One region of the Ectobacillus soli genome, then DNA from elsewhere that is predicted to be linked to it. Evidence: riboswitches for the same ligand, from Rfam matches in the RefSeq annotation. Region 1 holds a riboswitch; each other region holds the start of a gene.
What was found. Region 1 has a riboswitch for S-adenosylmethionine ahead of ACAN53_RS16665 (methionine ABC transporter ATP-binding protein). Riboswitches for the same ligand answer to the same signal wherever they lie in the genome.
Positions count from the first base shown of each region.

Region 2: it holds a riboswitch for S-adenosylmethionine, as region 1 does, so the genes downstream of both, ACAN53_RS15765 (homocysteine synthase) here and ACAN53_RS16665 (methionine ABC transporter ATP-binding protein) in region 1, are expected to answer to the same signal.
Region 3: it holds a riboswitch for S-adenosylmethionine, as region 1 does, so the genes downstream of both, ACAN53_RS02060 (methionine biosynthesis PLP-dependent protein) here and ACAN53_RS16665 (methionine ABC transporter ATP-binding protein) in region 1, are expected to answer to the same signal.

Region 1 is NZ_JBGJZM010000005.1:29,548-37,053, reverse strand. Features, by position in the region: gene ACAN53_RS16690 (dicarboxylate/amino acid:cation symporter) at 1-642, shown strand, start outside; gene ACAN53_RS16685 (arginase family protein) at 703-1,488, opposite strand; gene ACAN53_RS16680 (MetQ/NlpA family ABC transporter substrate-binding protein) at 1,786-2,616, opposite strand; gene ACAN53_RS16675 (amidohydrolase) at 2,639-3,847, opposite strand; gene ACAN53_RS16670 (methionine ABC transporter permease) at 3,938-4,588, opposite strand; gene ACAN53_RS16665 (methionine ABC transporter ATP-binding protein) at 4,578-5,609, opposite strand; SAM riboswitch class I at 5,770-5,888, opposite strand; SAM riboswitch class I at 6,069-6,173, shown strand; gene ACAN53_RS16660 (MetQ/NlpA family ABC transporter substrate-binding protein) at 6,252-7,100, shown strand; gene ACAN53_RS16655 (LLM class flavin-dependent oxidoreductase) at 7,125-7,506, shown strand, end outside.
Region 2 is NZ_JBGJZM010000004.1:4,154-11,659, reverse strand. Features, by position in the region: gene ACAN53_RS15780 (hypothetical protein) at 1-142, shown strand, start outside; gene ACAN53_RS15775 (hypothetical protein) at 175-678, shown strand; gene ACAN53_RS15770 (hypothetical protein) at 830-1,687, opposite strand; gene ACAN53_RS15765 (homocysteine synthase) at 2,046-3,335, opposite strand; SAM riboswitch class I at 3,425-3,541, opposite strand; SAM riboswitch class I at 3,643-3,752, opposite strand; gene ACAN53_RS15760 (AlbA family DNA-binding domain-containing protein) at 3,947-4,771, shown strand; gene ACAN53_RS15755 (acyl-CoA thioesterase) at 4,889-5,416, shown strand; gene ACAN53_RS15750 (peptide MFS transporter) at 5,728-7,221, shown strand; gene ACAN53_RS15745 (hypothetical protein) at 7,400-7,506, opposite strand, start outside.
Region 3 is NZ_JBGJZM010000001.1:399,128-406,633, forward strand. Features, by position in the region: gene ACAN53_RS02045 (class I SAM-dependent methyltransferase) at 1-767, shown strand, start outside; gene ACAN53_RS02050 (ArsR/SmtB family transcription factor) at 965-1,252, opposite strand; gene metC (cystathionine beta-lyase) at 1,661-2,821, opposite strand; gene ACAN53_RS02060 (methionine biosynthesis PLP-dependent protein) at 2,818-3,930, opposite strand; SAM riboswitch class I at 3,993-4,104, opposite strand; SAM riboswitch class I at 4,313-4,421, shown strand; gene ACAN53_RS02065 (bifunctional homocysteine S-methyltransferase/methylenetetrahydrofolate reductase) at 4,493-6,337, shown strand; gene metH (methionine synthase) at 6,324-7,506, shown strand, end outside.

The sequences.
Region 1 (7,506 bases):
TTTGGTATTCATACTCTTATTCCACTAGGTAAACTCATGATTTGTGTATATGCAACTATGTTTTTATTTGTGTTTGTTGTCTTGCTCCTTATTTCAAAAATATATAAATTTAGTCTATTGAAATATTTATCCTACATTAAAGAAGAAATTCTTATCGTATTGGGTACTTCTTCATCTGAATCCGTGTTGCCACGAATGATGGCAAAGATGGAGAAATTCGGTGCTTCTAGATCTGTAACGAGTCTAGTTATTCCAACAGGTTATTCTTTTAACCTAGATGGAACTTCTATTTACTTATCAATGGCAACGATTTTCTTAGCACAAGTATTCCATGTTAACCTTTCCATCGGTCAACAAATTACGATTATTGCTATCTTACTGTTAACATCAAAGGGCGCGGCTGCCGTAACTGGTGGTGGATTTATCGTACTTGCTTCTACACTTTCTGCACTAAACGTTATTCCGCTAGAAGGATTAGCATTACTACTTGGCGTGGATCGTTTTATGTCAGAGGCACGTGCCATTGTAAACTTAATTGGAAATGGGATTGCTACTATCGTTGTAGCAAAGAGTGAAAATGAGTTTGATGAATCGAAACAACAAGCAGCATTGCTAGAATTAAAGCAATCCAAAGCAGTTTAAAACTGAATTTATAAATAGGAAAACAAAGAACGCACCCGAAGAGGGGCGTTCTTTGTTTTCTTACGCAAGATGTTTTGTGTGCGCTGCGTTTGAGCGTGAACGTGCAACTGCTTGCAGTAGTTTTAGATTAACCGATTCATTTTTTTGAACGGATTGCTGATAGGTTTGTTGAAACGATAAGACAGGGGAAGGCGGTAGTTCTCCGCAAACGTCTATACCATACACATTTTCATAGGTGAAAATGCTTTGTAAGTATACAATGAGCGTACGCACGTCCATATCCCCTTGATCCCAGTTTGTAACCGCAACCGAAGGATCTAATATGTCTTTATCTATACTTACATATACGGTATCGGTAGGAATATTCGATAGAATGGTCTTATACGAATAGGGGTGGTTCTTCTGATAGGGTAAAATGGTTACCTTTGATGAATGTTGAAGCGGTGTTGTTTGAGCCTGAGGCCCAATGATGACAACATGCTTTAGCATGGGAATATATCGTAAGGCAAACGATACCCAAGAACCGCATGAAATAATCGATTCAGTAGTAAAACCAAGATCAGTATGATGATCGAATAGAATAAGAGTAAACGGGTTTTGAATTTCTTGTAATAATAGAAATGTTGTATAGTGATAGTTTCCGCTTCCGATAAAGGTAATGCCTTTCTTTCGTCTTTTTGTGAGCGCTTTTTGGATTCTCTTTAGGGAATCCTTTGCGCAGTATAAGTTAACATGCTGAAGATTTTGTAGATCAATATCTTCGTGAGAATGAGATAATAGCTTTCGTTGTCCTGCAAAAGTTTCGTCATAACGTAAAATAGTTACACCGTCATATAATAAACCCATATCACTCATCTCCTTTGAATCGTCTGTTAGTTAGATAATGGTTTGAACGGTATGTTTCAGAATAATAAAGTGAAACTTCCATCAGTGGGGGTCTTACTGCCCGTTAATGCGGGATAAATTTTTATAGAAAATTATAGTACTTTTATGTAGGAATCTCAAATAAATTGGGGATAGTAGAAGTTTAAAAACATATAAAAACCCGAATAATGGCACTTTTTTAAAGCGTGCACTATTCGGGTTAATTTCATTTCAGGGTTATTAGGGCAGCCAAATTAATTTTAGCATAGTAACATATTTTTATTTTAAACTATCAGGTACGTACCAATAATTATCTTGACCCAGTTTAGTTAAGTAATCTTTAAATTCTTTGGAGCGATAAGCGTCTGAAATTGCTTTTGCCCATTTTGTGTCTTTATTCTTTTCATCAACAACCACTGTAATTTCTAAATCCTTTACAAGTGTTTCGGATAATAATGATTTTTTTGGATCAATATGTGCTGCATATACAATGCTACCCGGAAGTACACCATAATCAATATCGTCCATAGCACGAGGAATTTGTGCAGAATCCATCAAGGTAATGTCCAATTTGTGTGGATTTTCAGCTATATCATTTTTTGTTACGGTAATTGGATTGATACCATCTTTCAGTTTAATCCATCCAGCTTTTTGTAACAAATTAAAAGCACGAGAAGCATTGGATGGATCTTGTGGAATTGCAATTTTTGCACCGTCTTTCACTTGATCGATAGAATTGTACTTATTCGAAAAAATACCAGCGGGTACAGAAGGTATATGTATAATCGGTACTAAATTGGCTTTTTTCTCTTTATTAAAGGAGTTTACGTATGCAGTGTGTTGATCTACATTGAAATCAATACTTCCTTCTGTCAAAGCAATATCTGCTTGGAGTAAATTAGAGAAATTTACTAGTGTTACTTTGTATCCTTCTTTTTCTAGAATTGGTTTCACGCCAGTTTTAAATAATTCACTATAAGGACCAGGGGAGGTACCTACTTTCAATTCTTTCTTTTCGGAGGTAGTCGTTTTGCCACACGCTGCTAAATTAAAAATAAGGATACTCGCTAGTAAAATAAGAAAGGTGTTTTTTAGAAAACTAAACTTCATCTTTTCATTCATCCTTTACAATTTATTGTTGAGTAAGGAGTGCGTTATTTTTTTCTTTTATAGAAGTAAAGATTTGGTCTTGGTGTAAAGCTTTTGAAGCAAGTAAGCTGAAAAATTGTGCTGCAGGAACAATGGCCTCTTCGTCAATCGTAAACTTTGGATGATGATGGTTGTATGATTTTCCGGTACCAATGTTAACAAATGTCCCTGGTATCGTTTCTTGATAATAAGCAAAATCCTCACCGCCAAGACTAGGGCCAATAGCTTTTACTTCATAACCTGTTTCATTTGCGATATCGGTCACGAATGGCGTCCATAAGGCATCATTATTGGTTGCTGGTGGACCTGGATGCCAGTGGAATTCTATGTTAACCCCGAGCCCATTTCCTACTCCTTCTAATACTTGCTTCATTTTTTTCGGAATGGCTTTTCTAGTTTCATCTTTTAAGGTACGAACAGTACCTTGCATATAAGCTTTTTCTGGAATGACATTCCATGTATTTCCGCTTGTTAACTCAGTTATGCTTATGAGCGCATGATCCAATGGGTCGGTATTTCGACTAATAATCGTTTGCAGTGCTGTAATCAAATGAGAGGAAGCAACAATTGGGTCAATCCCTTTATCGGGAGCGGCTGCATGTGTTCCTTTGCCAGAAACGAAGACCTCAAATCGGTCAACTGCGGCTGTTAACGGACCAACTCGTGTACCAAACTCTCCTACTTTAAGGTAAGGCGTGTTGTGAAGACCAAAAATAGCTTGTACACCATCGAGTCCGCCGCTTCCTAGGATCTCTTCTGCACCATGCCCAGTTTCTTCTGCAGGTTGGAATATGATTCGAACAGTGCCAGGAAGTGAATGTTCTTGTTGCTTTAATAAGTATGCAGCACCTAAAATGACAGATGTATGAAAATCATGACCACAAGCATGCATGATTTCCGACTTGGAAGAAATATAGGGTAGATCCGTTTCTTCGTGAATTGGCAATGCATCAATATCTGCGCGAATCGCTATCACAGGTCCTTCTGGATTACCAGATACTTCGGCGATAAGCCCTGTTTTGAGAGGAACATCTAATACGCGTATCCCAACATCAAGCAATCGCTGTTTTAATAAAGCAGTAGTTTTCACTTCTTGATTAGATAGTTCAGGAAATTGGTGAAGATGTCTACGAACAGCAATTAGTTCATTTTCTAAATGACCAATGATATGTAACAGTTTTTCTTGCGGCATGTCGATTCTCCCTTCTTCATTCAGTAGCTTATTGATTATTACTCATGATGTACCATGTTAAAATCTAATGTATATCTTTCTTTGCTATCTTTATCGACGTCGTATTTTTCTAGATAGTATGTTTCCAAGTGATTGAAACCCTTGGACTAGTACGATTAGGATGATAACCGTAATAATCATAACCACTGTGTCAAATCGTTGATATCCATACGTAATTGCTAAATCCCCAATTCCGCCGCCTCCGACTGCACCAGCCATAGCGGATGCGCCGATCAGACCGATGGTAGCAATCGTAAGGCTCAAAATAATCGATCCTAATGCTTCTGGTACAAGAAAGCGGAAGATAATTTGCCAAGGCGTTGCTCCCATTGCTTTTCCTGCTTCGATTACACCCGGATCGACCTCAAGGAGAGAATTCTCGATGAGACGAGCAATGTAAGGAGCTGCGAAAAAGATCAGCGGTACAATCGCAGCTGCTGTTCCAATCGATGTTCCAACAAGTAAGCGGGTGAGCGGAATGATAGCGACCATTAGGATGATAAATGGAAGCGAACGAAAAATATTAATAATGGTATTTAATATGGTGAATAATGGCGCATTCTCCATGAGATGCCCTTTGCGCATAATGACTAATAGTACCCCTAATGGAAGGCCGATAAGAGTAGAGAAGAGAAGTGAAATGCTGACCATTTGTAATGTTTGAATGAGCGATTCAATGATTTCTTGCGTACTAACTTGCACTTGGCAAAACCTCCTTGATAAGAATATTGGATAGATGAATAGACTGAAGCGCCTCGCCCACTTGTTTTGTATTTCCGATAAATTCAACAATTAAGTTTCCAAAGGCATTCCCTTGTAGCTCGGTAATTTGACCGAATAGAATATTGATATCTATATCGAATTTCTTCGCAATGGTTGAGATAAGAGGATGGCCGGCTGATTCACCAACAAAAACGATACGGTAAATCTTTCTACTTCCATTATTTTTCGCAATTACGTTTAGAATCGATTCTGGTATTTTATCGTGCATAACAGTGCTGACAAAGTTTTTTGCCGTATTCGTAGATGGATTAGAGAACACTTCGAAAACAGAACCCTCTTCAATGATTTTTCCATCCTCCAGAACAGCTACCCGGTCGCAAATATCACGAATGACATTCATTTCATGCGTAATTAATAAAATCGTAATGCCATACGTTTTGTTTACTTCTTTTAATAAATCTAAAATCGAGCTAGTTGTTTGTGGGTCTAAGGCTGAAGTTGCTTCGTCGCATAATAAAATTTTCGGATTAGTTGTTAACGCTCGTGCAATACCAATTCGCTGCTTTTGTCCACCTGAAAGCTGATCTGGATACTTGTTAGCTTTATCTTTTAAACCAACAAATTCAAGTAGCGCCATTACGCGTTCTTTTATTTCAGCCTTTGGTACCTTTGCTAAAATAAGCGGCATAGCGACGTTTGTAAAAACGGTTTTTGAATTAAGTAAGTTGAAGTGCTGAAAGACCATACCGATATTGCGCCTTACTTCACGAATTTGTTTTTCTGAAAGGGTAGTTAAGTCGTGATTGTCAACGAGTATGCGCCCGGAAGAGGGGACTTCGAGAAAGTTAACACAACGTATAAGTGAACTTTTCCCTGCACCGCTTAATCCAATCACACCGTAAATTTCGCCTTCCTTCACTTCAAGATTAATGCCATTTAGTGCTGTAATTTTACTTTGTCCGTTGTCGTACACTTTCGTAACTTCTTCAAATGTAATCAATGATCTCACTCCTTTAAATAAGTGCACTCCATAATTTTTATAAAAACTATGGATTTACTATGAATTATGGATATAGATTCTTATTTTTCTGTAGATAGACCTATTTGAGAAAAATAAAAAAGCCTCTTACATATAACAAGAAGGCGTTAGATAAATTTATCTCTTATCTTTCAAGCGCCGTAGCTTGTTGGAATTGGCACAGTTCTCGTTCCGTAAAGGAAAACAAGTCTGCTGCCGAGAGTTCATCGGGCCAAATCCCTCCCTCTCTCGAAATAAGAAAACATATATTGGATTTTAATGAAAATTTAATATACTTAGAATACATAGAATAATAAGGTTCGTCAATAGTCAATCCACAAAAGGTAAAATGAAAAAATAATTGACAATTAGTATATAAAGGAAATATAGTAAATGAAACACTTAATTCATAGTAATTTTATGTTATTACATAGAATTATATTCTTATCAAGAGAGGTTGAGGGACTGGCCCAATGACACCTCGGCAACAGGCTTTATAGGTACTGTGCCAATTCCAGCGAACATGAACTGTTCGAAAGATAAGAGATCCGATGCTTGTTTATGTGACTCTTCTTATCAAAAAGAAGGGTCTTTTTACATTTTATAAAAAATGGGGGATGTATAATGAGAAAATTTGGTATTATATTATCTGTTTTGGTACTTGTATTTGTTATTTCTGGATGCGGGAAGAGTGTTTCGAGCGAAAACAAAGTGATTAAGGTTGGCATTCGAAGTTCCGAAATCAAAACATGGAATTACATCGCAGACCTTGCGAAAAAGGAAGGCTTAACTGTAGAAATTGTAAATTTCAATTCAACCATTGATCCCAATACTCCGCTTAATGATGGAGAAATTGATGTAAATGCGTTCCAGCATATTTCCTATTTGGATCAGTTTAATGCTAAACATAATACAAAAATTGTCCCAATCGGTACCACAATTATAGCTCCATTAGGAATTTATTCGAGTAAGTATAAGAGTTTGAAAGATATACCAGATGGATCAAAAATTGCGATTCCGAATGATCAATCGAACTGGGGCCGCTCCCTGTTACTGTTACAAGAAGCAGGACTCATTAAAGTCGTGGATAATTTTAACGGAGATGGCGGGGCTGACAAAATTAAAGAAAATCCAAAAAAATTAGATATTGTTCCAGTCGATGGTGCAACTACACCGAGAGTCATGCAAGATGTTGCTGCATCCGTTATAAATAATGGAACGGCACTTACAGCTGGCTTAAAGTTAAAGGATTCTTTATTCCACGAAAGTAAAACGGCAAAGCCATACATTAATATTATTGCTGCACGTGAGAAGGATAAGGACCGTCCCGAGTTAAAGAAACTGGTTAGTATTTATCAATCTAAAGAAGTCACTGACTTTATTGATAAAACATACGAAGGGAATTACATTCCTACTTTTATTTCGTTAGAAGAGTTAGCTAAATACAAGGAGACATTTAAAAATAATAAATAATTATGATGGAGGAGGAGTCCTGATATGGGGAAAAGACAAATGAAATTTTCTGCTTATCTTGTTGGAACTGGGATTCATGTAGGCTCATGGCGACATCCTGATGCAAAGCCAGATGCCAGTATTGACATTGATTTTTACCGCCATTTAGCACAGATTGCGGAAAGAGGAAAATTCGATATTGCGTTTATTGCGGATAGTTTAGCTATTAATGAGGATTCGCATCCGAACATTCTCAATCGTTTTGATCCCACCATTTTAATTAGCGCACTTGCTGGTGCAACGTCCAAGATTGGTCTTGTGGCAACGGCCTCGACTACTTACAACGAACCATTCAATTTGGCGAGACAATTTATGTCCATTGACCATGTTAGCCATGGAAGAGTGGGATGGAATGTCGTGACAACGG
Region 2 (7,506 bases), on a different contig from region 1:
TGAAATATTCCAATTCAACAGAGAAGCAACAAGATTTGTTGAAACCGTCTTAATGAAAGAGTGGCTATTATTAAAAAAGTTTGAAAATGTATTGGACTTAATACCAAATGGTTTATGCTGTGAATGTCACTCATCAAGATAAAAAATATTCTTTTGAGTAAAGGGGGGAAGGTGTTGTTCTATCTATTTGATGAAAAAAACTATGTATCTTCCTTAAGGTCAATCTTCCATATGGAACGTTCTGTTTACAAGTATTTGCATTCTGTACATGATGAATTGATTGCTATTAAATATAATACTAAAAATACATGTAATAATGATGATGCATTAATCATTAAAGCTCATATTGTTCCTATGCTACAACGTATTGCGGACTTAGAAGGGATTTTGTTCAGAAAGACTTTGTATATTGTCGAACATACTTGCCCTCATACTCAAATAGAAGCAATACCTCGTATTTCCAAAGAGGATTTTGATGAGAGACTCCTAAAGACAAAGGATTTATTATGTGAAATAAATAATAAACTGAAACAAGTTCATCCGAACTACAAGATTATCGATGAAACAATCGGAAGTATTTTATATCTAGAAACTAGAAGAAAACAATTTTTTATGACTCCTAATCAATGGAAGGAAAATAATGACCCTTCTAAAGTGTGGTTAGTAAATAAATCTTAATGATGAAGAATTTAATAGTTGGTTACTGTTTAAGCTCCATTTATTTTTACTATACGTTCAGGAACCGAAGGAATTGAATAAGCTCAGATCTACTAAATCTGAGCTTTATCCTATTTCATATTAGAGCAACTTTTTTCTCTAAAGATAATACCTAAAGACAAGCAGTAGTAATCGTTAATGCCCAACCGCCACGAATTTCCATTCCATGGCCGCCAAATTCATCAAATGCGAAAAGACTCCATGTACCATTTGGAACCTTACCAACAAATGTGCTTAATGTTGTAGGATATGGTGCTGTTTGTGGTGCAGGTGAATCTAAATTAAAGTTAGTATAGACGCTTGGTTTAAACGTACCAGAAGGAACTGGACCGCTTTGTGGTATTACCGTTGCCGCATCATCGTCAATTGTAAAGGTAGCGCTTGGAGTACCTCCACTACCACTATTATTCCCTGCCTCCGCAAAGATAAGAACTGCAGTTCCGTCAGGAGCGACAACTAACAGTGTAAGATGACATTGTGATGGTGAAGTATTATTAGGATCGAAGAAGTCATTAATAGTAACTGTCACTTTAGCAATAGAACCTTGTAAACCTGCAACGTCAATCGTTGATGGGTATGGGATAGTATTGCTGAGGTCGATATTTGTAATTGGTGCGTTATTGCTAAAAGAAGCTGTTGCCGGCGTACATGTTGGTAATGTTCCGATAAGATCTAGTACGTTTTCAAATTTGAATTCCAGCAGCATTTCCTTCTTGATAACATCACGAAGAGTTTTTTGAACACTTGTATCAATATCAATAAGATTAGTTATGGATACAGTTGCTGGAGAAAATGTAGTTTTAGGAGGAGGTAATGTTCCAAGAACAAATTGAATCTTCTCTGCTTCCGCATTCATGATATGAGCTAGAGCTAATTCCTCAAAAGCAATGGAAGCCAAAAGCAACGGAATTGTCTGTTTAGTCGAAAGGGAAATCGTCGGCGTAACACTAGGGATATTTGGAAAAGACAAAATATTAATCTCCTTTCAAGGAAACCGTTGAGTCTTCTTATTCTATACATAGATTTCCATTTTGTATTTGTACATTATTACTTGTACATTTCTATTTATATTCAATGCGTAATTATATGTAAGGGATAAATATATCAAGTTACTATAATTAGGTATCTGTAGGAAATATACAAAATATGCAGACAAGTTGTTAAGTAATATTGAAGAGATTACTAGACCTCTTATTTTACCTCCTTTCATTTGACTTTTTTTAAGTCATTTTAGAAAACGAAACAAAGCGTCCTCACAAACGTGAGGACGCTTTACACAAGGGTATATTCTAAAGTAATGAATGGCCGATGTCACTCTAGATAAGTTGTTACCCTACTGTTTTTTCAAGCGCTTGTTGTAGATCGTAAATAATATCGTCGATACCTTCCACACCAATGGAAAGACGAATTAAGTCAGGAGTAACACCAGCAGCTTTTTGCTCTTCTTCCGTAAGCTCTGCATGTGTTGTACTTGCTGGGTGAATAACAAGCGATTTTGCATCCGCTACATTTGCAAGAAGTGAGAATAATTCAACACTATTAATAAATTTCTTTCCTGCTTCTGCTCCGCCTTTGATACCAAATGTAAAGATAGATCCTGCACCTTTTGGTAAATATTTTTTCGCTAATGCATTGTATGGGTTTCCTTCTAGTTCCGGATAATTCACCCATGCAACTTTCGGATGATTACTCAAGAATTCAACTACCTTTCTCGCATTGGCAACATGTCTTTCAACGCGTAGTGACAACGATTCTAAACCTTGAAGGAAGCTAAATGCACTTTGCGGGCTTAGTGCTGCACCTGTGTTACGTAACAATTGAACTCTAGCCTTTAATGCGTATGCCGGAGCACCTAAATCTGCATAGATTAAACCATTGTAGCTTTTATCTGGTGTTGTAAAGTCAGGAAATTTACCACTTGCTCTCCAATCAAATGTACCACCATCAACGATGATTCCACCGATTGTCGTTCCGTGTCCGCCGATGAATTTTGTTGCAGAATGAACAACTACGTCCGCGCCAAATTCAATTGGGCGTGTAAGGTAAGGCGTTGCAAACGTATTGTCAATGATAAGAGGAATCTTATTTTCATGTGCAATGGTTGCTACTGCTTCGATATCTAATACATTGATTTTCGGATTTCCGATTGTTTCTGCGTACAGTGCTTTTGTCTTATCTGTAATAGCATTTCTGAAGTTTTCCGGATCATCTGGATCAACAAAGGTTACATTGATTCCGCTTTTTTTAAGTGTTGAATGAAATAATTCATATGTACCACCATATAAAGTACTTGCCGCTACGATTTCATCCCCTGCACTTGCAACATTTAGGATGGAATAGTAGATAGCTGCCATTCCAGATGCAGTTGCAAGTCCAGCTACGCCGCCTTCTAGCTCTGCAACTCTCTTTTCAAACACGTCTTGCGTTGGGTTCATGATTCTTGAATACACGTTTCCTGGTTCTTTTAATTGGAATAAATTCGCTGCATGATCGGCATCATTAAACACATAGGAAGTTGTTTGATAAATAGGAACAGCACGTGATCCTGTAGTTGGATCTACAACCTGACCTGCATGTACTTGTAATGTTTCAAAGCTTAATTTTCTTTCACTCATCATAATATCCCCTTTTCTAATTCAATTTGTATACAAAAAGACCTCTTTCATTGAAAACTGATGAAAGAGGTCTAGAAACGCAAGATTACCCTCTCTCATCTTTCGCCTCTTACTAAACAAAGCGATGGAATTAGCACCTTTTCAGAAAAATATCCCTGAAGGTTGCCGAGGTTTCATTGGGCCAGTCCCTCAACCTCTCTTGATGAGAAATAAATTCAATTTTTTTGAAAATAAAAAGCTGCCTTCCTATAAGGAAAGCAGCATAATTAACTTTAATAAGCAATGAAATTGCATTAAAATTTGCTATCGTCCCTTATCTATCCGATTTTGCAATCCGCTGGAATTGACACCACTACACTCTAAAAAAATGCTGGTTGTCGGGCTTCATCGGGCCAGTCCCTCCGCCGCTCTGGATAAGTTTTATTCTGTTATTGATATATACTATAAACTGAAAAAATAGAAATGTCAAAATATTTTTGAAATATTGACGTTTTAATTTTCAATTATAGAATAGAAATAAGGCCTTTTATTAATGAATCAGACATTTATACCTGTCAAAAAACTATATGATACCATATATTTAATGCAGGACGCTCGCGTAGGAGGTATTTATATTGACCGGCAATTCCCATTCTATAAGTAAAAAAGCAATGCATTTATTAAGTAAGGAAGAAGGATACGATGTTGACTTTAAACGAGAGATGAAGGGGATAAAACCCGAAGATTTAGTAGCTTTTGCAAACTCTCCCGTTGGAGGCACGATTCTTGTCGGCGTCGATGAAGGAATAGATGCAAGTGGACAACAGCATGGTTCTATCTATGGATGTCCAATTGGCGATAAAGAAAAACTAACGCTCCTCTCCAAAGCAGGTGAATGTCGTCCTCCTGTAGGTGTTGAAGTATTTATAGAAAATGAAGATTCAGACAAACCGTTTTACCGAATCGAAATTCCGAGCGGTCCCTATAAGCCTTATTGTACAAACAAAGGAATCTATCAAATTCGTGGTGATGGAAGAAACAATCCGATTACACCGGAAAAACTATTAGATATGTACTTAGAGCTACAAGGCAGTGCGTTTATTGACCGTTTTAAAAACGCAACGAAAGAGTTAAACGATAATTTACAACAAACAAAAGTCCAAGTAAATATTCTAAACCAAAATCTTGAGAGCATTAAGGAAAAGATAGATCAAAATATGAAAGGTATTTGGGCAGACTTAGAGGACATTAGCCATCGTGTCCACGGTCAGTTGAGCGATATTTCGTCTATTGCTGAAAATGTGAGTAACCATTCAGATGATACTTCTTCTGTAACACACAATACGAATGAGAAACTTGAAACATTAGCAAATCATATAGCTGAAGTATCCGTAGTCGTTAACACACTTCTGGATCATTTTGAGATCGAGCACCCTTCAATGAAAAAGAGAAATCACTAATTATCTGTTACTTAAACATACAAATGCTATAGCTAAGTAACATAAATATTGTAAATAATTATTAGAGATGTTATAATTTTCTAATATTACATTATATTAGAAAGAGGTGTAGATGTATTGGAGCCTAAATATTGCAAAGAAAGTAAATCTATTAAAACAAGTCGTGTTTTTCCAAATGATACAAACAATAATGATACCTTATTTGGTGGACGCTTGATGTACATGATTGATGACGTTGCTTCTATAGCAGCTGCGAGACATTCTAGAAATTTTACGGTGACAGCATCCACAGACTCTGTTGACTTTTTAAATCCCATTACAAAAGCCGATGCTGTTTGCTTAGAAGCATATGTAACATGGACAGGCAGAACTTCTATGGAAGTATTCGTAAAAATTACTGCTGAAAACTTACTGACAGGTGAACACAAAATTGCAGCAACAAGCTTTCTTACTTTTGTTGCAATCGGAAAAGACGGTAAACCAACTGAAGTAGCAACCGTCATTCCTGAAACGAATGAAGAAAAGTTCTTACACAAAACTGCCATAGAACGAGCTACAAGAAGAATAGAAAACAGACAGCATAGTAAAAGTTTAGCTGAATTTATAAACAGTAATGGAAATATTACAGTGCCTAATATATTTTAAGTCATAGTTTGGAATAGACCGTCCATTTCAGTGATGGTCTATTTTTTATGCTGTATTCTGACTGAAATACCTCTAACATCCTCCATTTTTTCTATTCATTGTACACCATATAGAGGATTCTTTCCTTTCTTTCCACGCTTTTCCTACATAAACGACTTATTTATATTTTTATATTAAGAAAATTTTATTTATTTATAATTATTAGTTTCTTTAAATTTTATCTACATTTAGCAGCGATAGTATCGATTTGATTGACAAGTTACAACTATCAGATTAATATAGTAATATTGTTTTCAAGGAGGAATTGTATTATGTCATCTATAAATAAACAGAAAATTGTGGAAAGTGTCCCTCAACGAGGCTTTTTTGGACATCCTAAGGGACTATTTACACTCTTTTTCACAGAATTTTGGGAGAGATTTTCCTATTATGGAATGAAAGCTCTTCTTGTGTACTATATGTACTATGAAGTTTCAAAAGGTGGATTAGGGATTGACCAACAGACAGCAATTGCCATTGCATCTGTGTATGGATCTCTCGTATACATGTCAGGAATTATCGGCGGCTGGTTGTCCGATCGTTTATTCGGCGCATCAAAATCGGTATTTTACGGCGCCATCTTAATCATGTTTGGTCATATCGCTTTAGCCATCCCTGGAAGCATGGCGATGTTCTTTGTTTCAATGGTGTTAATTGTTCTAGGTACGGGGCTATTAAAACCAAACATTTCTACAACATTAGGAGAAATGTATGATATTAAAGACGCCCGCAGAGATGCAGGCTTCAGTATTTTTTACATGGCCATTAACCTCGGTGCATTCTTTTCACCGCTCGTTGTCGGAACGGTTGGATTAAGCTATAATTTCCATCTTGGCTTTGGGATTGCAGCGGTAGGTATGTTCCTTGGATTAGTAGTCTTTTCTTTCACAAAGAAGAAAAATCTTGGTCTTGCTGGTACAACTGTTCCAAACCCGCTTTCAGAGAAAGAAAGAAAAAGAGTTTTCGTACAATTCGGTATTGCTATCGTGATTCTCGCTATTTTTCTTATCATCGCCATTCAGACTGGTACGCTAACGATTAAATCGTTTATCAATCTCGTCGCTATTCTAGGATTTGTGATTCCAGCCCTATATTTCATTATGATGTATCGTAGTCCAAAAACGACAAAGGAAGAGCGCTCACACGTACTTGCTTATATTCCCCTCTTCCTTGCCGCTGTCATGTTTTGGTCCATTGAAGAACAAGGCTCAACCGTTTTAGCCAACTTCGCCGATACAAAAACACAATTAGATTTTGCAGGAATTCATATTTCTCCTGCCTGGTTCCAATCATTAAATCCATTGTTCATCGTAGTATTTGCTCCAGTAGTTGGATATTTATGGGTCAAACTAGGTGACAAACAACCAACCATCGCACAAAAATTCTCACTAGGATTATTATTTGCTGGTTTGTCCTACGTTGTCATTCTCGTTCCAGCCATGCTTGGAGGCACACAATCACTCGTAAACCCATTATGGCTCGTACTAAGCTATTTCATTGTCGTAATCGGAGAATTATGCCTATCACCAGTAGGACTATCCGCTACAACTAAACTAGCACCAGAAGCATTCTCAGCCCAAATGATGAGCCTATGGTTCCTATCAGACGCCGCTGCCCAAGCACTCAACGCACAGCTCGCAGCATTCTACACACCAGAAAATGAAATGACCTACTTTGGTGTTATTGGACTAGCATCTATCGTTTTATCAATTGTTTTGTTTGCTATCGCACCGAAAGTTCAGAAGTTTATGGTGGGAATTCGGTAAGAGGAAGGTTTTATAGAAAGAGAAGAAAAGCCGCAGGAGTTCTGCGGCTTTTTGTTTTCTTGTATATTCTCTTTTTTTCACATGTCTGTGTTTCCCTTTTTTTGATGGATCACCTTGCCTTGCATCTGCTGTTGTCCTAACCAAAGGATAGACAATCATTTATACCACTATGGCCAAATTATTTTTTACCGAATATCTTATCCACTGCTTTTGCGTTTGCTAACAATGCTTCTTGCAAATTTTCATCGGAGACAATTTTGTAGTTTCCATCCTTATCCTTCTTCA
Region 3 (7,506 bases), on a different contig from region 1:
CCTTTCATCGTAATATGCAGCAACAAAAGCTACATCAATTTTCTAATGTAGAGCAATTTCATTCAATCGAACAGATTCCAACATTTTCGGGTATTATTTTTTCAAATGAGTTATTTGACGCCTTTCCCGTAGAGGTAATTGAAAATACAGTGCATGGTTTAATGGAAGTGCTTGTAACGTTAAATGAACAGGGTGAACTTGTTGAGAAACAAATCCCTTTACAAAACGAAGCTATTTTACAATACTTACACGTGCGTAATCTACAATTAAAGATAGGACAACGATTTGAAGTGCCGCTGCAGATGAGTAGCTTCGTGCAGCAAATAGCAAGATGTATGCAGCGTGGAGTGTGTATTACTGTAGATTATGGGTATACGAATGAGGAGTGGATGCATCCTGTTCACCGAGAAGGTAGCTTACGTGGCTATTATAAACATCAGCTGATACGCAATCCATTGCTTCATCCTGGTGAGATGGACATAACCTCTCATATACATTGGGATGAATTGCAGCGTGCAGGTGAACTTGTTGGGTTAGAGACGGTATTACGTCATAAACAGACTAGCTTTTTACTATCAACTGGTATTTTAGAGAAATTAGTTGATCATCATGACCGAAATCCTTTTTCAGAGAAACAGAAACATAATCGTGCAATCCGTTCCTTAATCTTACAAGGTAGTATGAGTGACTATTTTAATGTTAGTATACAGCAAAAAGGATTGTCAAATTTTTCAATAGAAGGACTATTAGATTCGTCTATGCTTTAGGTATAATCTTCAATTTTGCTGACGGCATTATAGAAATAAGATGAAAGCAGCACTTGTAGATTATTACAAGCTGGAATTAGCGGCGATTTATAGTAAGGGAGAGTAGTGGGAAAGCATTCAGCTTATCAGGGTATGTACGGGGTAAGTAAAGTGAGAAAGCAACATTGAAAGTGAATGTTGCTTACCTTTTCCCCTAGTTAAAATAATACGTTTACGAGTTGGATTACTTTTTTATTTTCTACATTATAATATATTTCCAACCCTTTTCTTTCACTCGTTACGATTTTTGCACTTTTTAGCTTTGCAAGATGCTGTGAAATGGTTGATTGAGGCATATTAAGACGTGTATACATTGTAGATACGTTGCATGCACCACGGTCAATCAATCCTTTCACAATACAAAGGCGAACAGGGTGAGCAAGGACTTTTAACATCTCTGCATTTCCCTCAAATTTCTCTGTTTCTTCTTGGAATGAATCGATCATGTAAGGTAACACCTCCATATATACTAATAGCACCATACATATACATAACAAAATTTTATGATAAATAGTATACATGTTGCAAATATTTAGTCAAAAAGTAAAGAAATCGTAAGAAAAATGTAGCTGTGTAAATTCCTCATAGAAATTAGTCATTACAATGAAATATCAACTTAAGTGATTGTTGTATATTTGTGTAGGCTACTACTTAGCATAAATTTGAAGTTAATGTAAAGATATGGAGTTATTCGCATGATTTTTGTAACAATTTTGTAATAATCAACTCCCTAATTGTATCATATTTATGTCTCTTTATGTAGTGAATAGGATGAAGAACAGAAATGTAGTTTAAGGCGAGGATATTATATAAAGAGAGGAGAGAAGAACAGCGTGTCTTCCCTCCTTTTTTGTTTATAATTTGTCAATATGGGCTAAAGCATTTGTGAAATCTTGTTGTAGATCTTCGTAGTTTTCTAATCCTACAGAGAGTCGTAAAAGACAGCGAGTTATACCACGTTTTTGACGTTCCTCTTCCTTCATCGCGGCGTGTGACATAGTGGCCGGATAGGAGAGAATGGATTCCACAGCTCCTAGACTAACTGCAAATACAGGCAATGTTATGTGTTCTAGAAAGGTTTGTAGTGCAGACTCATTTTTTAATTCAAATGAAAACACAGCACCAGGATGTTTTGCTTGTTTTTGCTGAATCTCATAACCGGTATGTTCTTTAAGGCCAGGATAATACACACATTTAATTTTTTCATGATGCTGTAAATAGGAAGCGAGTTTTTGGGCAGAATAGGCAGACTGTTCAAGCCGGACATGTAAGGTTTTCATACCTCGTAGTACAAGCCAACTATCATGGGGGCCTAGTATAGCACCAAAAGCATTTTGTAAAAAGGCAAGGCGTTCTCCTAGCTTTTCATCCTTTACAACAGCTAAACCTGCTGTAACATCGCTATGACCCGACAGAAACTTTGTAGCACTGTGCAGGACTACGTCTGCACCAAGAGTAAGAGGTTGCTGATATAACGGAGTCAAGAATGTATTATCAACGAATGTAAGAGCGCCATTCTTCTTTGCTAAACTGGAGATTGCTTGAATATCTGTAACCTTTAACAGCGGATTAGAAGGTGTTTCAACATAGAATAATTTTGTGTTTGGTAAGATGGCATCGGTAACAGCTTCTATATCTGTCATATCTACGAATGTATGTAAGATACCATAGCGAGATAAAACTTCTGTAATCATACGATACGTTCCACCATATACATCCTCCGAAATGACAACATGATCTCCTTTTGATAGTAATAAAAAGCTTGTCGAGATGGCTGCCATTCCTGATGAAAATGCAAAGCCTCTTGTCCCTTCTTCTAACTCAGCAATGGTTTCTTCTAACGCTTCTCTAGTAGGGTTGCCAGAACGACTATAATCGTATTTCCCAAACTCATTGACACTAGTTTGGTGAAATGTGCTTGTATTGTATATCGGTACACTCACTGCCCCTGTATGGGGGTCTACTTTGTGATTATTGTGAAGTAATAATGTTTGTACGGAATAGGATTCGGTCATGCTTCTACCTCCTTGTGAAGAGCAGCGAATGCTCTTTCTAGATCTGTCATTAAATCAGTGATATGTTCAATTCCTACTGAAAAACGTAATAGACGGTTACAAATTCCTCGTTGTGTTCGAATTTCAACAGGAATATCAGCATGCGTTTGTGTAGCAGGATAAGTTATTAAACTTTCCACTCCTCCAAGACTCTCAGCAAATGTAATTAGGGATATTGCTTGTAAGAATGGATTTATCCATTCTTCCCGTGCTAAACGGAATGAAAGCATACCTCCGCGTCCTGGATACAATACATCGGTTACTTCATTTGTTTTTTGTAAGTAGGATACTAATTGCTTCGCATTTTCTTCGTGTTTGTTCATTCGAAGAGATAATGTTTTCATACCGCGCATAAGAAGCCATGAGTCGAATGGACTTAATACTGCCCCTGAGGAATTGTGATAATAGGCTAGGGATTCGCATAATGTCTTTCCTTTTGCGACGATAAGACCGCTTAGCACGTCATTATGACCACCTAAATATTTGGTAGCGCTATGAACAACAATATCAGCACCAAGACGAAGAGGCTGCTGTAGAATAGGGGTGTAAAACGTATTATCAACGATGAGTAGCAGGTTATGCATATGAGCGATAGTAGCAATGGCCTCTATATCTGCAGTGTGCATAAGTGGATTTGTTGGAGTTTCCAGAAAAATGGCTTTCGTTTGTGGCGTAAGAGCTTTTTTTAGGTCAGAGAGATGCAATGTGTTAACGTATCTACATCGAATATTCCACTTTGCCTCATAATCCCGTAGTAAGCGAAAAGTTCCTCCATATAAGTCTTCTGAAACGATTAATTCATCTCCCGATTGAAATAGGGAAAGAAGCAGGGTAATGGCAGCCATGCCTGAGCTACAGGCAAAGCCTTGATCCCCTTCCTCTAATTCAGCAATTGCTTCTTCCACTATTTTGCGGGTAGGATTACCTGTGCGAATATAATCATAGCCACTTGACTGTCCAATGCCTTCGTGACGATAGGCGGTTGAAAAATAAACGGGAGGATTGACGGTTCCTGTCACGTCCTCACTTCTATTTCCGATTTGAGCGAGCTTTGTTTCTACAAATTTCATAGCTATCCCTCCTATAAAATAAAAAACCTTCTATAAGAAGAAGGTTTTAGTAACAGCACTTCTTCTTATCTGTCAAATTCAAAATGAATCTGCTGGAATTAGCACCTTGTTAACATAAGGTTAATGGTTGCTGAGGTGTCACTGGGCCAGTCCCTCTACCTCTCTTGATAAGAATATATGGAATTGTATAAAGTCTTTCTATAAAGTATATCAATATCGATAAAAAAGCAAACATTTTTTTGAATATTCGAAAGAAATAGTAAGAACCGTTACGTACGAAAATTATAAATTATTATTTTTTTCTGAAAATATATTGACGATTTAGCGTGACACGTGCTAAATTAATGGAAAATTGTATATTTACGATCTGGTAATTGTGAAACTCTTATCGAGAGTGGTGGAGGGATAGGCCCTATGAAGCCCAGCAACCTTCAAACAGGTGTTTGAAACGGTGCTACAACCTGCAAAACGATGGTTTTGCGTGATAAGAGGAGGAAAAATGTCCCCCTCTTCTTTTGTTGGAAGAGGGGGTTGTTTGGCTTGACGATAAGGAGCGTGGCAAATGGGCAACTTGAAAGAAAGACTTGGACAAGGAATATTGATTGGGGACGGAGCAATGGGCACGATGCTCCATTCATACGGTTTGCAGAGCTGCTTTGAGGAGTTAAATGTAACAGAGCCTGATCGAATTAGCGGTATTCATAGGCTTTATGTAGAAGCAGGAGCAGATGTGATTCAAACTCATACGTATGGTGCAAATGAAGGAAAGCTTCGTATGTATGGATTAGAAAATAATGTAAAGCAAATTAATCGTGCAGCGGTTCGGAATGCTCGAAAAGCAGCCGATTCGAATACGGTTGTACTGGGTACAATCGGTGGTATGAAACATATTGGATCAGTTATGACGACAGAGGTTGAACGAGAATTTATGCTCATGGAGCAAGCGAATACATTACTTGAGGAAGGGGTAGATGGACTTCTTCTGGAGACATTTTATGATGAGGTAGAGCTCTATCATGCACTTGGAGTATTACGTAAGGCTACGGATCTTCCAATTGTTGCGCAAGTAGCGTTACATGAAGCAGGACTTACACAAAGTGGTCGATATATTGAGCAAGTATTACTTGAATTGCAACAAAGGGGTGCTGATGTTGTAGGATTAAATTGTCATCTGGGACCTCTTCGCATGATTGAATCATTAGAAACCGTGTCCTTGCCAAATGAAGGATTCTTATCGGCATATCCGAATGCTGGGTTACCAAAGTATGATGATGGAAAGTATGTGTACGAAGGAACGGCAGATTATTTTGAACATATGGCAAAGGGGTTTATTGACCAAGGAGTTCGTCTTCTTGGTGGGTGCTGTGGTACGACTCCAGAGCATATTCGTGCTATGAGACATGCATTGGATGGACAATTGCCAATATATGAGAAACAGATTAAAGTTCGACCTACGCCTATTATTGTCACGCAGCCAGTTCCAGCAACTGATTCTAGTTTGTCAGAAAAGGCGAAACGTGAAACTACAGTCATTGTAGAGTTAGATCCGCCGAAGCAATTGGTAACGCAACGCTTTTTTGAAGGTGCAAAGGCATTAAAGCATGCGGGGGCAGATGCAATTACACTTGCTGACAATTCCCTAGCAAGTCCGCGTATTTCAAATATGGCAATGGGTGCGCTTTTGCGGCGATATGATATTCCTGTTCTTGCCCATTTAACATGCCGTGATCATAATTTAATTGGATTACATTCGCATTTACTAGGGTTATCTTCTTTAGGAATCCACGAAGTGTTAGCTTTAACTGGGGATCCAGCTAGAGTAGGTGATTTTCCGGGTGCTACATCTGTATTTGACGTTTCCTCATTCGAGTTAATTCGAATGATAAAGGAATTAAACGCGGGTCGCTCTCCATTAGGAAAATCTATTGGTGTTCCAACATCATTTTCTATAGGTGCTGCTTTTAACCCTAATGTTCGTCACTTCGATGCAGCAGTTCGAAGAATGGAGAAGAAAATCGAGGCGGGTGCAGATTATTTTTTAACGCAACCTATTTTTGATCGAGAAGTGTTAGTGAAAACATATGAGGCAGTTAAAGACTTTTCAACCCCTATTTTTATCGGAATTATGCCTCTCGTTAGTAAACGTAACGCTGACTTTCTCCACTATGAAGTACCAGGAATTACATTGCCTGAAGAAGTAAGAAAGCGGATGGATGGGCATCTAACTCCTGAGCAAGCGATGGAGGAAGGGCTAGCAATTGCAAAGGAGCTTATTGACGAGGCTAAAAAATTATTCAATGGCGTGTATATCATTACGCCGTTCCAAAAATTTGAAATGTCTGAATCATTGGTACGACATATAAAAACAGAGCAACGAGAAGGGGAGCAATTGCATGAAACGAATTGAAGAAGCGTTAGAGGAGCGAATTTTACTCCTTGACGGGGCAATGGGAACAATGATTCAACAAGCAGACTTAACTGCTGAAGATTTTGGCGGAGAAGATTTAGAAGGGTGTAATGAATATTTAGTGAAAACACGTCCCGATGTTATTTTAAACATTCACAAAGCTTATATAGATGCTGGGGCAGATATTATTGAAACGAATACATTTGGTGCGACAAATATTGTTTTGCATGACTATAAACTTGAACAGTATGATATTGAATTGAATGAACGTGCTGCAAAGCTTGCTAAGCAAGCGGTAGAACAATCCGGAAGGAATGTGTATGTCGCTGGGGCAATGGGACCTACAACGAAAGCAATTAGCGTTACAGGGGGTGTGACGTTTGAACAGCTCATTGAGGCCTATGAAAGACAATCACTTGGTCTATTGCGCGGAGGGGTCGATGTATTATTGGTTGAAACAAGCCAAGATATGCGGAATGTAAAAGCAGCCTGTATTGGGATCGAACGGTCTTTTCAAGAGCTTCATATAAAAGTACCTGTTATGATTTCAGGTACCATCGAGCCGATGGGAACGACGCTTGCAGGACAATCCATTGAGGCATTCTATCTTTCAATTGAGCATATAAAGCCATTATCAGTAGGATTAAATTGTGCAACGGGACCGGAATTTATGAGAGAATCGATCCGTTCTTTAGACGGATTATCGGAAAGTTTTATCTCTTGTTATCCGAATGCAGGATTGCCTGATGAAGATGGTCATTATCATGAATCACCTCAATCGCTAGCGAAGAAGGTAAAAACCTTTGCACAAGAAGGTTGGGTAAATATTGTCGGAGGGTGCTGTGGTACAACACCTGATCATATTCGTGAACTGAAAAAGGCAGTAGAAGGGATGCAACCGCGTCCAAAGCTTCATCGTACTGGACACGCAGTCAGTGGATTAGAACCATTGCAATACGATGATACGATGCGCCCCTTATTTGTAGGAGAGAGAACAAATGTTATCGGATCACGTGCTTTTAAACGATTAGTAGCAGAAGGGAAATTTGAAGAAGCTGCAGAAATCGCAAGAGCACAAGTAAAACGGAATGCACACGTTATTGATGTTTGTATGGCAGATCCAGACCGAGAAGAAATTGAGGATATGGAACAATTTTTAATTGCAGCCA